DNA from 3 places in the Robertmurraya sp. DFI.2.37 genome. Region 2 is predicted to be linked to each of the others. Evidence: riboswitches for the same ligand, from Rfam matches in the RefSeq annotation. Region 2 holds a riboswitch; each other region holds the start of a gene.
What was found. A riboswitch is a leader RNA that binds a small molecule or an ion and turns the genes downstream of it on or off. The one in region 2 is predicted to bind thiamine pyrophosphate.
Positions count from the first base shown of each region.

Region 1: linked by a shared signal. The riboswitch ahead of thiT (energy-coupled thiamine transporter ThiT) and the one ahead of tenA (thiaminase II) in region 2 are both predicted to bind thiamine pyrophosphate.
Region 3: linked by a shared signal. The riboswitch ahead of thiC (phosphomethylpyrimidine synthase ThiC) and the one ahead of tenA (thiaminase II) in region 2 are both predicted to bind thiamine pyrophosphate.

Region 1 is NZ_JARGEJ010000053.1:1,171-6,036, forward strand. It holds gene PZE06_RS20370 (alanyl-tRNA editing protein) at 1-542, shown strand, start outside; gene PZE06_RS20375 (TolB family protein) at 615-1,847, opposite strand; TPP riboswitch at 1,971-2,069, shown strand; gene thiT (energy-coupled thiamine transporter ThiT) at 2,127-2,696, shown strand; SAM riboswitch class I at 2,760-2,867, shown strand; gene PZE06_RS20385 (Fur-regulated basic protein FbpA) at 2,953-3,096, shown strand; gene PZE06_RS20390 (VanW family protein) at 3,112-3,978, opposite strand; gene PZE06_RS20395 (MATE family efflux transporter) at 4,174-4,866, shown strand, end outside.
Region 2 is NZ_JARGEJ010000014.1:52,918-57,783, forward strand. It holds gene thiW (energy coupling factor transporter S component ThiW) at 1-172, opposite strand, end outside; gene PZE06_RS09950 (ABC transporter substrate-binding protein) at 188-1,177, opposite strand; gene PZE06_RS09955 (ABC transporter permease) at 1,197-1,955, opposite strand; gene PZE06_RS09960 (ABC transporter ATP-binding protein) at 1,957-2,679, opposite strand; gene tenA (thiaminase II) at 2,694-3,383, opposite strand; TPP riboswitch at 3,486-3,574, opposite strand; TPP riboswitch at 3,669-3,776, opposite strand; gene PZE06_RS09970 (VOC family protein) at 3,860-4,261, shown strand; gene ald (alanine dehydrogenase) at 4,562-4,866, opposite strand, start outside.
Region 3 is NZ_JARGEJ010000046.1:26,341-31,206, reverse strand. It holds gene PZE06_RS19370 (beta-glucoside-specific PTS transporter subunit IIABC) at 1-179, opposite strand, end outside; gene PZE06_RS19365 (AraC family transcriptional regulator) at 573-1,400, shown strand; TPP riboswitch at 1,935-2,049, shown strand; gene thiC (phosphomethylpyrimidine synthase ThiC) at 2,185-3,969, shown strand; gene PZE06_RS19355 (serine protease) at 3,991-4,161, shown strand; gene PZE06_RS19350 (NtaA/DmoA family FMN-dependent monooxygenase) at 4,706-4,866, opposite strand, start outside.

The DNA of each region.
Region 1 (4,866 bases), on a different contig from region 2:
TCCATTTTATATGTGGAGATAGAATAATAACTCATTTTCAGCAGAAGCATTCTATTTTGAAAGAATTAAGCCAATTACTAAGCGCTTCTGAAAAACAATTGCCTAGCGCTACTGAAAAACTTCTTGATATAAACAAATCGCAGGCCAAAATGATCTCGGATTTACAAGAAAAATGTGTGCAGTTGGAAGCTGAGCAATTAATGAAGTCCATGAACGACTGGGCTGGAGAAAAAGTGATAGCACAAGTTTTTACAAATCGATCGGTTCAACAGCTTCAAAGACTTGCTCGCATAATGATTGAACATGGTCAAGGTGTTAATGTGTTTTTCATAACTGAGAATCTGGATAAAATCCAGTTCGTGTTTTCACGTGATAAGGAAGCGAACATAAATATGAGAACACTCGCCAATGAGATTCTCCCGCTTATTAACGGGAAAGGTGGTGGAACTGAATCGACAGTTCAAGGCGGCGGTGAACTGAAAATGAGTGGGGGAGAAATCTTGAGCAGGTTACAAAATCTGCTCATACGCACTAATGTTTGAAATCTTTTATTGGGATCCACTTCTCTACTCGAAACAGAAGTAGAGAAGTGGATCGAATCATCTTAAAAATGGCTAGCTCTCAAAAAACTTAATTTCATCAATGTTTTTTAATAAAATCTTTCCGTTTGAACCATCAGTATCAGCGATCCAAAGATTGCGATTATGATCGTTAATAGAGGTACCGCGATACCAGATTAACTTATCAATCGCTTTTAAATAATGAGGATCATAGTCTCCGAGCCCGTTTGCAGGTTCCGTTATTTTAACTTGCTTTTCATTATTGAGCGTGACTGAATATAGAGAAGGCAATGGATGCTCGGAGAATTCATCGGACCAGTCTTTTGCTTCTACTCGAGAGGTTATTAATAATTGGTCATCCACCCATGTAAAATTAAGTTCAGCAAAATTTGCTGGTGTTAGCGATGAAACAGCAAACTCTTTTAACAGTAAGTCCTTTCCTCTAAATCCAAAAACAATCCTTCCACCGCCAATATATGCCAATATATCTTTTGCAGGTGCCCATTTTGGGGAGCCTACTTCATAAACCACTTCATTTACAATTTCAAATGACTTACCATCGCTCGATAATCCACAAAGCATATTACTGTCCATTGCTAAAGAAGCTGTTGGTGAAATGATGAGCGAAAGCCATTTCCCACTCGGTGAGAAGCTAAGAAAGTCAACTCTATTTGACATAACATATTTATTATCAATTTTTAATTTTTGTGGTACGACAAAAAATTCTTTTACATTACCAAAAACATTAGCCTCTGATAAATGATTTGGTAACTGCTTTTTATAAAGAATGGGACATGTCCAGCCGTCTGGTTTTAAGTAAGCAGGGGAAGCAAGAAGAAAACCCTGTCCAGTAGGAAGCCATTGAAAGCTTGAAACCCCTAATGCAAGATTGTGAAACTCCGTTAAATTTGAAATATTTAAAATTTGATTATGTATGAATGCTACCCAATTGTTGTGAGGTGCCCATTGTGGCGCGTAACCGTTATGAAATATTTTCTTTTTCTCTTCAGTTTCTATATTGTACACCCATATTTCATGGTGTATTTTCTCATTTTTATTTTCAGTATTCGCTTCTTTTTGATAAAGAATCCACTTTCCATCATGGGACCATTGCGGCTGATAAATTTTTCCTGAATGTGTAATTTGCTTTTCCTGCTGATTCACTAAGATCCACAGATTTCCATCCCTAATAAAGGCTGCTTTCATATCCTTTAGATGGGCTGCATTTGCCAAATTCGTTAATGATAGAGCAAGGATAAAAACAGTAATAAAGGACATTTTTTTCATCGTACACCTCACAAGTTTGTGTCCTTATTAATTTCCGATATTTACTGAAATATTATTCTGATTTAAAGTAACTACTACACAAATAGGGAGAATTACGGTATACTGTGTGAGACAATTTATAACGGAAACCACAAGGGGAGCTTATAGCTGAGAGTGAACGTTAGTTCTGACCCTTTGAACCTGTTAGTTAATGCTAGCGCAGGGATGTGGAAGATTATTTAGATATGATCTTATCATGTTCTCCCTTGTGTTTTCGTTTAGAAAAAAGGGGGATTTTTTATGAAAAAATTAAGTTTATTGGCTTTAATTGAGGCGTCTTTTTTTGCTGCATTTGCCTTAATTTTAGACTTGCTTCCATCTATTGACCTCGGTCCGTGGATATCAATTTCTTTCGCAATGGTACCTATTTTTATTTTAGCTTTTCGCTGGGGCTTTAAAGTAAGTTTTCTTGCGGGATTTATTTGGGGACTATTACAGTTTGCAGTCGGTGATGCTTATTTCTTAACGCCTATTCAATTTTTAATTGAGTATTTTGTGGCCTTTGCTTTTATAGGTTTCGCTGGCTTTTTCATTAAACCAATCCAAGCTGAATTCCAAAAAGGGGATAAAAAGAAGGCTCTTAGCTGGGTTATGATCGCCATTTTTGTAGGAAGTATTGCCCGGTATTTTTGGCATTTCTTAGCGGGTATTATCTTTTGGGGGAGCTATGCACCAGAAAATATGTCTCCGGTTATATACTCGCTCGTCGTTAATGGAGGTGCGATGTTAGGTTCAGCCATTTTGTGTGCGGTAGTTTTACTTGCGTTATTAAGTAATGCCCCTAGACTTATCAAAGTTCGTGCCAATTAGTTGATTGACAGAATGATTGAACTGTTTTATAGTAGTCCTATAAATTTAATATGATTAATTTCGAACTTATCCAGAGAGGTGGAGGGATTTGGCCCTAAGAAACCTCGGCAACAGACTCATTTCAAGAGAACTGTGCCAATTCCAACAAGCATTGAGCTTGAAAGATAAGATGAGCGCTTAAAGGTAAAAACCTCTTCTTACTTGATTGGATCATGATAAGAAGAGGTTTTTTTTCGCTCGCAAGGAGGAATGTATAATGAATGAAAGAGATCTGCTCATTGAAAGGTTGATTGAATTTGGAATCTATAAGATCAATGATAAGCAGCTATTTGAATTACCTATTGTTGATTTGGAACAGGAATTGAAAAAAATGATGCAAAATAAAGGAAATGATAATTAAGTTACTTGGAGTTATTTAAGTAATTTTTCGTGGTTTATAATTAATATCTTCCGATGAGTACACAAACACAATCACCATACCGCCAACAACTTTCGCCCGAATCAAAATAGGTTGATTATATTCGTTTTTAAAGGAAAAATCTGGGCCATACCAACTAACCGTAGCATCTCTACCTGGTGGAACATAGGGTACATGCTTACTATGTGAGTAACGTTCGATCATCGTAACGCCAGAACGATCAACAGCATTAAAGAGAGTGGAGGAGACTTGACAAATTCCTCCACCTATCCCTTCAATTAATTCGCCCTTAACAATTTCAGGGGCTTTCATATAGCCTTTTTTAACTGTTCGTTTTCCGACCACTTTATTGAATGAGAAGACTTCTCCAGGAAAGACGACTTGATTATTTATTGCTGCAACTGCTAATTCGATATTTTTTGAACGAGCCTTATTTCTTGAATTAAAGTATGTTATGTATTGTCCTAACCGTTTAGTGCGTATAATCGAAAGAAGCTCACTATCAACTTTCGGGTAAACCATCATTTTTGGCACTTCCAATGTGGTTAACCGGTTATGAAAATAATATTGAAAAAAAGCCTCCGTAAATGCATGACGATTTAATTTGTAGCCCACTTTTTCTGGAATGATATGCCCAGAGTCGTTAAGTGTTGCGTTTTTTGCTTTCTTTTCAACTTGTTGTTCTATTTGTTTAAGCAATTGCTCATATTTTACCGGATCAACGAGTTCGAGACCCGGTACTGGCAACATGACTTCTTGACGTTTCACTATTGCGATCGTATCATTATTTTCTGTAATGCTTAGTGGTATTCCACTTTGAGGATGGATCAGTAAGAGTAGACTGAGAATCCACGAAACGTGCATGTTGTTCCTCCTAAAATGCTTTTATTCACATTTTTCGTCATGACATTTTGGCAGTATTCGTAAAAAGCTTTCCTTGACTCAGTCTATTTTTTTTATTTTGCGGAGAAATTATTCTTGATTTTCACGAGCTTTTCAATAGCATTCTTCTTTAAAGTCCGAAATAATGGGAAGAAGACGAAAAGAAAAGGTGTCCGAATGAATGCTCATGATTTTACTAAAGGCAATATTTATAAGCAGCTTTTTTGGTTTTCTACTCCGATTATCTTTACAAACCTTTTGCAAGTGTCGTATCAATTTATTGACAGTCTGTGGGTAGGGAATTTATTAGGAGCCAATGCACTTGGGGCAATAACAGTTGCCAGTACAGTTATTTTTACTGTTCTTTCATTCATTATTGGAATAAATAATGCAACATTGACTATTCTGTCCCAGCAAAAAGGTATGGAAAATACGACAGGATTAAAAAACTTCTTAAATGCTTTTGTTGTTCTCTTAACAACATTGGCTCTTTTATTGGGGTGTGTTGGTTATCTTTTATCTGAGCGGATTTTAAACTTGTTGCAAACACCGGGTGAGATGGTTGCTGAAGGAACAATCTATTTGCAACTCAATTTTATCGGAATCTTGTTCCTTCTTGGTTATAACTTTATTGCGACAGTACTTCGAGCATTAGGAGATAGTAAAACACCGTTAAAATTTGTTTTGCTAGCGGTTATATTAAATGCGATCTTAGATCCCATTTTAATTTCTGGTTTTGGATTCGGTATTCACGGTGCGGCGATTGCTACGATAATGGCGCAAGGAATTGCCTTTCTATACGGAATGATTGTAGTTCTACGCAAAAAAACGGCACCGTTCTCACTTCCATCTGTCCCGAAAAAAAATGAA
Region 2 (4,866 bases):
AAGCTTGTAACACGGCATACCATGGTCCGAGAAGAACCGCCGATAAGACATTGGCAAAATGCTGCACAGGAAAAATTTTTGCAAATCCAACTGGGATGTAAATCATGCTGCTTGAAATCGTTGTAATTGCAGCAATTAACGCTGTCAATGTCATCTTATTAGTTTTTTTCATAATCTTCTATCCTCTCTATTTGGATATGATGTTTTTAAAAGCACTATTTGCGTCAACTTCTTCTTTTAAAACACCTGTCTGGTAAAGCCATGCTGCAACCTCTTTCCAAACTTTTTCCTCTTGATAACCGAATGGGTGAGAGGGGTCATCCATTAATGGAAGAAGGACGTTTAAGCTTTCTGTCTCAACATCTCGATCAAGTGGAAAGCTGTCATTCTCGTTGTTAAATAGCACTTCCAATCCTTCTTTTGGATTATTTTTGACGTCTTCTTGTCCCTTTGTAAGAGCTTTCCAAAACTTCGAGAATACCTCTTCTTTTTTTTCTAAAGTATCTTCACCAGTAACAAGAATAAGTTCATAATTATCAGGAACCCCATAATCCGTTAAAGGAAACATGTCAACGTCATAACCTTCTTTTTTAAGGAGCACAAGCTCGTGATTTACATAAGCTCCAACTAATGCATCAACATTTTTGGTTGCTAATGAAGGCATAAGATCCCAACCGACATCCGTTAGTTTTACATCGTTAGCATTACCGCCATCATACTCCACCATAGTCTTTAAAATCGCTTCACTTACGGAAGAAGAAGGGTAGCCAACATTTTTCCCAACTAAGTCTTTTGGTGATCCAATGCCATTATCTTTTAAATACATAATTCCATCTAATGAGTGGCGAACAAGTGCAGCAATTGAAATAACAGGAATATCTTCAGCTCTAGACATTAATAACTGGGTTTGATAACTAATGGCTAAATCAACTTTACCTGTTGCTGCAAGCTTAAGTGGGTCATTTGTATCAGCAGGCATTTCCACCTTTACCTTTAAGCCTTCATCTTCAAAATATCCTTTTTCTTCCGCCATATAGATTGCAGAATGAACAGCGTTTGGATACCAGTCGAGCATAATGCTAATTTCTTCTAGCTCATTTTTAGTAGATTGAGTGTTTGAACAGCCAATGAGAATCGTTAAGATAAATATAAAACTGAACATCATACTTTTTTTCATTTAATTTCAACTCCAAAATTTATAATCTGTTTTTCCAACGTAATGTTCTTTTTTCTAGTAATGATGCAATGGCAAACAGAATAATCCCAACAACAGTTAAAATGACGATCGATGCAAATACGCCACTTGCATTTAAATCTCCTGACATTCTTCGACTATAGTAGCCAAGTCCTTCACTTGCTCCAAGCCACTCACCAATGGTTGCTCCAACAAGAGAGTAGACAATCGCAATTTTCAAACCAGAAAAAAAGGAGGGAAGTGCCATTGGAATATTTAATTTCGAAAAAATTTGCCGTTTGTTTGCTCCCATTGATCGTAACAATTCAATATAGTCTTTATCACACGACTTTAAGCCATCGTATGTTGCAACAACAATAGGGAAGAAAGACATTAATACCGTCACCGCTACTTTGCTCCAAATCGAGTAACCAAACCATAAAACAAATATGGGAGAGAGGGCGATGATCGGTATCATCTGCGAAATCACGACTGCCGGGTAGAGCATTTTTTCAATTGTTTTCGAGAAAAACATGCTCACTGCAAGAGCAACTCCTGCCGTGACTGCAATGATAAAACCAATGGAGAACTCGACCATCGTAGCCTTTAAATGTTCCAATATAAGTGGTCTCCACTGTTCAACAATATGGCTTGCAACGCTCGTAGGCGCAGGAATAATAAAGGCAGGGACAATTTTACTGCGCACCAAATATTCAACCAAAACCATTATTAAAATGACAAAGACGACAAAGAAGCTGTATTGTTTTAAGAAGTTTTTCATATTAGATCTTCTTCTCCAGTTCTTTTCGCAATTCAACCAAAATTTGCGAATGAAGCATTTCTTGATAGCGCGGCCGCGGCAAAGGAACAATCGTTTCTTCGATCTTTCTGTCTTCTTTCAATAAAATAATTCGATCTGAGAGATAACAGGCTTCTTCTAGATCATGTGTAATAAAGACAATCGTTTTATCAAGCTCCTGCCAAATTGATAAAAGCCAAGCTTGCATTTCTTTTTTTGTAATTGAATCCAATGCACCGAAGGGTTCATCAAGTAGGAGCACTTCTTTTTCCGTTAGCAACGTACGCAGGAAAGCTACACGCTGTCTCATTCCACCAGAAAGCTGATTAGGATACGCTTGCTCATAATCTGATAAACCTACTTTTTTCAACCAACTGCGGGCATTTTCTTTTGATATCTTTATTTCTTTCTTAATTTCAGCACCAATCATAATATTGTCAAGAATCGTTCTCCACGGAAAGAGCAGATCCTTTTGCGGCATAAAACCAACATCACCGAGAGTGACAGGCTTTTTATTGATGGAAATTTCGCCTTCATCAGCTTGTAACAATCCTGTAATTAACTTGAGAATGGTACTTTTTCCTGTACCACTTTTTCCAATTAACGAAACAAATTCACCTTGTTGAACGGTTAAATTTAGTTTTGCAATCACTGGAATTTCTTTCTTTGGAAATGTGTAAGTAACATTTTTAAGTATAAGTGTCATTGTCTTATCCTCGTTTAAATTGGCCAATCATGCTCATAATAGTTCATATCCCAAAATAAGTATTCGTATTTGGATGTAATTTGGAAATGTTCCTCCAATAACGCAAGTTCACGCTCCGGCAGTCCTTCAGCTAGTTCATCCATAAGTTTAATCAACGATTTCGCACCTTCTCCAAAGGTTTCAGAATCATATGTATCAATCCATTTTGCATATGGATTTGAGGAAATTCGCTCTCCATATTGTTTACGCAAAAGTTTCCCAATTTCCCAATAATCCCAAGCGCAAGGTAGTAAGCATGAAACGACTTCAGCCAACGTTCCGTTTTGTGCCACATTTAGCATGTAGCGTGTATAGGCGAGATTGATTGGCGTTGGCTTGGTAGCCTCCAACTCTTTGCGAGAGATGCCAAACTCAGCAGCGTATTGACGATGAAGTTCCATCTCAAAATGAAGGGTTTCATGTAATATTTTGGAAAAATGTTCCATCGTTTCCAGATCACGTGCTTTAGTTACGGCAGCAGCAAAAAGCTTCGCATAGTCGATTAAATACACATAGTCCTGTTTCATATAATGTGCGAATTTTTCACGAGGGAGTGTACCTTCTCCTAATTGCTGTACAAACGGATGACGATGACTCTTTTCCCATATTGGTTGCACGTTTTTAAAAAGTCGACCCGTGAATTTACTTGATTTCCTTATCTCCACCTTATTTTCCTCCTTTGATAAGTAAGCTTTTGAGGATGCTTGTATATAAATAAAAAAACCACTTTCCGAATTTTTCGGAAAGCGGTAAGGCATGAGGGCATCATACGCCATTACCTACTTCCCTACGCTAGTACGAACTAGATCAGGTTCAAAGGGTACGTCTCAGCCATAAGGCGCCCCTAGCAGAAAATGAAATTATTCAGTTGAATTTTGTTCTATTAAGAAAAAGATTCATATATTTATATACAAAAAACCTCCACAAAAGTGGAGGTTGCATCTCTAAATGAAACAACATTACCACTTCCCTACGCCAGTTTTAACCGGATCAGGTTCAAAGGGTTTAGAACATCTTGTTCAATCTCAGTCCATAAAAAGACTCCCCTAGTGTTCATATAAAAGTTTATAATCATATTAACACGGTTTCATACCCTGTTCAAGTAGTGCACATAAATAAACGAAGAGGAGTGGACAAATTAATGACAACAGGATTGCTGCATCATCTTGAAATTTATGTTTCCAATCTAGCAAAATCAAAGGAATTTTGGAGTTGGCTTCTTGAAGAATTAGGATATCGTTCATTTCAAAAATGGGACAAAGGTGAAAGTTGGAAGTTAGGGGATACATATCTCGTTTTTGTGCAAGCAGAGGAAAGGTTTTTGGAGCCCCCATATCATCGCTGCCGAGTTGGTTTAAACCATTTAGCTTTCCACGCAGATTCTCGTCAGCATGTAGACCATTTAACAAAGCGATTACGAGAAAGAGGTGTAAGTATACTTTATCCAGGTCAACATCCATTTGCTGGTGGGGAAGATCATTACGCCGTTTATTTTGAGGATCCTGATAGAATTAAAGTTGAATTAGTTGCAACGATGCCATAACTTTAGTTAAAATCGCTATTTACGGTAGAAGCAATGAATGAACGAAAAGGCGCCAAATCCTCTTGTTTAAGGCTTTGGCGCTATTGTTCTTGTTGAAATTGATCGACATCGTAGTTGTGTATAACTCTTTTAATGAGTGAATCTACATCTAGCTCCGGTGCTTAGACCTATTAAATTTCCCATTCCATCTGTACGATCAGTCAACCTACGTTGCTAGCCCCGTAAGTTTCCTATTTCTCTTACCTGAATGGTCCAATTTATACGGACCTGAACAAAGCGCATGTGCTTTTGTTCTGATAATTAAATCGTCTCAAGAATTTTTTTTAAAGCATGATCAGCGTCTACATAATCATAACCGAGATCTTTTGCAACTGCTTCATAAGTAATGGCACCAGCAGCAACATTAACGCCACATTTTAAAGCATGATTTTCTGAAATTGCTTTGTGTATCCCTTTATTGGCAATTTGCAAAGCATACGGGACAGTAACATTCGTTAGACCAATTGTAGACGTTCTTGGAACAGCACCAGGCATATTAGCAACAGCATAATGGACAACACCATGTTTCAAGTAAGTTGGAGCATCATGTGTAGTAATGCGATCCA
Region 3 (4,866 bases), on a different contig from region 2:
CATTGGGCATTCATTTTAACGGCGATTACCCCTGGAACTTCTTCTAGCTTTTCTACATTTGCCTTGCTACTATCAATTAGGGAAAAACGCAATCTTGTTGAACAGTGTTCGAAGTGGGAAACGTTTTCTTTTCCACCGACATTCTTTAACACTGCGGTTGCTGTCTGTTTGTAGTCCATCCCTCTTCCTCCTTTTACAAAAAAAATGATGATATTTCATGGCTGAAGACGCAAAAAGGCAGGACCTAAAACAGCAAATAACAATGATTTGCCAATTTTAGATCCTGCCTGCATTACCAGTCACATGTCTAATTTGTTATTAGATTTGTCTACATTATATGATCCTAACTTGAAAGCGTCAACAGTTTTTTTATTTCTAATTGATCCGAATCTTTCAATTTTATTTATAATAAATATGGCAGGAATTTCACTATAGTATTTCTTTCAAACAAACCCTCATGTTTCATCCAAATTCACTGATTTTCTGGGATAATCAAACTAACTCTTTTTAGTATCCGTTACTATGTTATAATAACCAATAATGATAATCATTTTCATTCAAGTGTAAAAAGGGTGACTGCATTGTCTATTAAAACAAATGAGTTAATCGAGTATTTTGCAACCTCCTCGATTCAATTTAGAAACGCTTTTAAAAGTACATTACCTGCCGGAAAAATAGATACGAATCGAAAAACAGATTCACAAACTTGCGGACTGGTTATTCCGCTCGAAGGTGAAGCTCGCTTTTCCTTAAATGGCGTTCCCTACCATATTAATAAAAATACGATCGTTCATGCTGGAGCAGGAATGGATATTGAAATCAAAACCTTTGAAAATAATTGGACATACGTGGTCATTCACTATCATTTAATCGATGCTGAGGGTAAATTTAGTACCTTCGCCAACAAGCACTTCTCAATCGAAATTGATAATATGGAGGAAATTTTAGCGGTTGTTCAACAATTATTGAGCAAAAATATGAATCCTGATTATTTCTCGCAGTTTGAATTAAAGGTTCTGTTCATGAATTTACTTCAATCGATCTTAAACGGGGCAAGAAACAGCCAATACAATTTTACCGTACAGCAAGTAACAAAAATACTAGATTATTTCCACACGCACTATGAGCAAGAAGTCAGCATTAGTGAAGTGGCCGACATGTTCGAGATTGATCGCAGAAGAATCGCTTACCTCTTTGAAAAGATTACAGGCTTAACTCCGATCCAATATTTAACGAGATACCGAATCTCCAAAGCAAAGGAATTGCTCACCATTAGTGAACTGACTGTCTCGGAAATTTCTGAAGCAGTCGGATATCAAGATAATTTTTATTTCAGTAGGGTTTTTAAAAGTTTAACAGGAACTTCCCCCAGCCAATATAGAAAAACACATCAAAAGTAATAGTGAGAGCGGGAGCTGGTGCTGGATCAGTTCGTTCTTTCACAAACAAGGAAACCGACGAACGGGAGCCTGAGCACAAGCAAGAAGGTTACTTAGCCGGTAAGAGTGACACATGCAAGGTTTTTTGTTCAAACCTGGTTTCTATTTGGACTCTATTTACAGGAAGCGCTTGACTATTGTCCGAATCTGGGTTGGATTCGGGCTCTATTGCGCCGGCCCAAAAGATTTCTGTCCGGATTGGGATTCTATTCGGACTCTATGAATCTTGCCCACGTACCTTTTGTCCAAATCTCGATTTGACGCGAACATGTTCCCATGAACCTTTTATTCCGATGGAATTCCATTTGACCACACTTGGCCTTGCTCCCCTATCGATCCAAACAAACTATGCAGGGATTCGGGTTCCGCTGTCTTTCCTTGTAAGTGGCCTCGATGAAAAATCCAACCATTTTCAATTAAACAAGTCCAAGCTTATTTTCTAAATTTTCCTTTTATTTTTGTGAAGAGTCATGTATACTAGACTCAAATTGAATACGAAATAACTAGGGGAGTCCAATGAGTTGGGCTGAGAAAGAAACGCGATGAAGTTTCTTGACTCTTGGGACCTGATCTGGTTCATACCAGCGTGGGGAAGTTAGAAGCATCATTATCGTTATACTACTTCTGTATACATATTAGCCGGGTCCAACCATTATTGGACCCGGCTTTCTTATGTACTTCATTAGCTTTCCACTTGTTGTGTTCTATTTCTTGTCCTTATATCCAAAAAAAGGAGAGATTTATTATGTCAACATCTTCATTAAATGAACAAAACATTGCCATCATGTCCAATTTTTCCGGGAGCAAAAAGGTCTATGTAAAAGGATCCAGACCTGACATTAACGTCCCCATGCGTGAAATCCAGTTAAGCCCGACAACCGGCACGTTTGGAGACGAGGAAAATCCTCCAGTACGTGTATATGACACGAGTGGACCTTATACAGACCCCCATTATGCTGTCGATATTACAATAGGTCTTCCTCCCCTCCGCCGTCCTTGGATTCAAGAACGGGGGGATGTTGAGGAATACGATGGTCGGGAAATCAGGCCTGAGGATAATGGTTATAAGGATGAAGACGATCCTCGCACGAATCATAACGTATTCCCCGGTTTAAAACGGAAACCGTTACGAGCCAAAAAGGGGAAAAATATTACACAGCTTCATTATGCGAGAAAAGGAATTATCACCCCTGAAATGGAATTTATCGCTATTAGGGAGAATATGAAGCCTGAATTCGTTCGTGATGAAATTGCAAAGGGGCGAGCGATTATTCCTTCTAATATCAATCATCCAGAATCAGAGCCGATGATAATTGGACGTAACTTTCATGTAAAAATCAATGCAAATATCGGCAATTCTGCTGTTTCATCCTCCATTGAAGAAGAAGTTGAAAAAATGACCTGGGCGACACGCTGGGGCGCTGATACTATTATGGATTTATCAACCGGTAAAAATATTCATAAAACGCGAGAGTGGATTATCCGTAACTCACCTGTTCCTGTCGGGACTGTCCCTATTTATCAAGCACTTGAGAAGGTAAATGGCGTTGCTGAAGATCTCACTTGGGAGATTTACCGCGATACCTTAATTGAACAAGCTGAGCAAGGCGTTGATTACTTCACAATTCATGCTGGTGTTCTTTTGCGCTATGTCCCGCTAACAGCAAAACGTTTAACAGGGATTGTATCTCGCGGTGGCTCCATCATGGCACAATGGTGTCTGCACCACCACAAAGAAAACTTTTTATATACGCACTTTGAAGAAATTTGTGAAATCATGAAGTCCTATGATGTTGCATTCTCTTTAGGAGATGGTTTACGTCCTGGATCTATTGCAGATGCGAATGATGAGGCACAGTTTGCAGAATTAGAGACTCTTGGAGAGCTAACGAAAATAGCATGGGAGCATGATGTGCAGGTGATGGTCGAGGGACCAGGGCATGTACCGATGCATCTCATTAAAGAAAATATGGATAAACAACTGGAAGTCTGCCAAGAAGCTCCTTTCTACACACTTGGACCTCTTACGACGGATATTGCTCCTGGTTATGATCACATTACCTCTGCCATTGGAGCTGCCATGATCGGTTGGTATGGAACTGCCATGCTTTGTTATGTAACACCTAAAGAACATTTAGGATTACCAAATCGAGATGATGTCCGTGTAGGAGTGGTTACATATAAAATTGCCGCACACGCTGCTGATTTAGCAAAAGGACATCCAGGCGCACAAAAAAGAGATGATGCCTTATCAAAAGCACGCTTTGAATTCCGCTGGAGGGATCAATTTAATTTATCTTTAGATCCTGAACGGGCACTTGACTATCATGATGAAACATTACCTGCTGAAGGAGCAAAGACGGCCCATTTCTGTTCAATGTGCGGACCTAAATTTTGCAGTATGAGAATCTCTCAAGACATTCGCAACTATGCAAAAAAGAACAAACTTGATCCACAGGAAGCGATTGCATTAGGCATGAAGGAAAAGTCTGAAGAATTTAAGCAATCTGGCGGTAACATATACCAGTAACTATCTTAGGAGGTTATTTGGATGAAGGTTGAAAAAATGGAAGCAGAGATTAATCAACTAAAAAGCCATCTTGCTTTATTAGAGAAACGTTTAAAAGAGATTCAGCAAAATTGTGACCATCATTTTAGTAAAAGCAATCCTTATTATGAGCAATGTATCAAATGTAATAAAGTAAATGTTTTATATTATTAGGTCTAAACACACCCCTAAATTCAGTGTGATAAAGTTTTTCATCAGATACATAAAATGAGTTCGGTCCTGTCCCGAACTCATTTTTTATCGTAATTCACTGCCTATGATCATCTTAATGATTCGGCCAACAAAAATGCTCCCTCCCATATGGCTCCACCATTGTTGATCTTTAAACGCTCCTAATTTTGACTTTCATCATTTAGAATTTATTGGTTTAAACAAGCCTTTGCATTGGTTCGTTACTTGATTGGAAACTACTTACAGTCAAACACCCCCTGATATTCGGTCACAACCATTGAACATCCTCACTCTTGTTCTTTTTGGCGAACGAGATAGAATGGCAGGTGAGGAAGGTTTAAAAAAGGATATTCATCGATATAGAAGCTTGAGCATTGTCACATTTCGCATTATTACTGATTCCAGTCACACCTCTATGGTCAAAAAGCCGCACGAAACTTCACAAGAAATTATGAAATTTGCACAATAACCGTTCAAATCACCGGGAGCTTCCATTCGTCAGTAGAGGGAAACAAAGCGTTTCCCTCTATTTATTCTGCAGATGAGCTTTTAACGTATCGCCATGATATTCTTGTTTAAAAAGTCCTTTATCAACTAAAAGAGGAACTACTTTTTCAAAAAACAAGTGCAAGGATTGCACAGCCCCTCCCGGCAAGGCAATGATACCATCAAGTGCACCATGCCGAT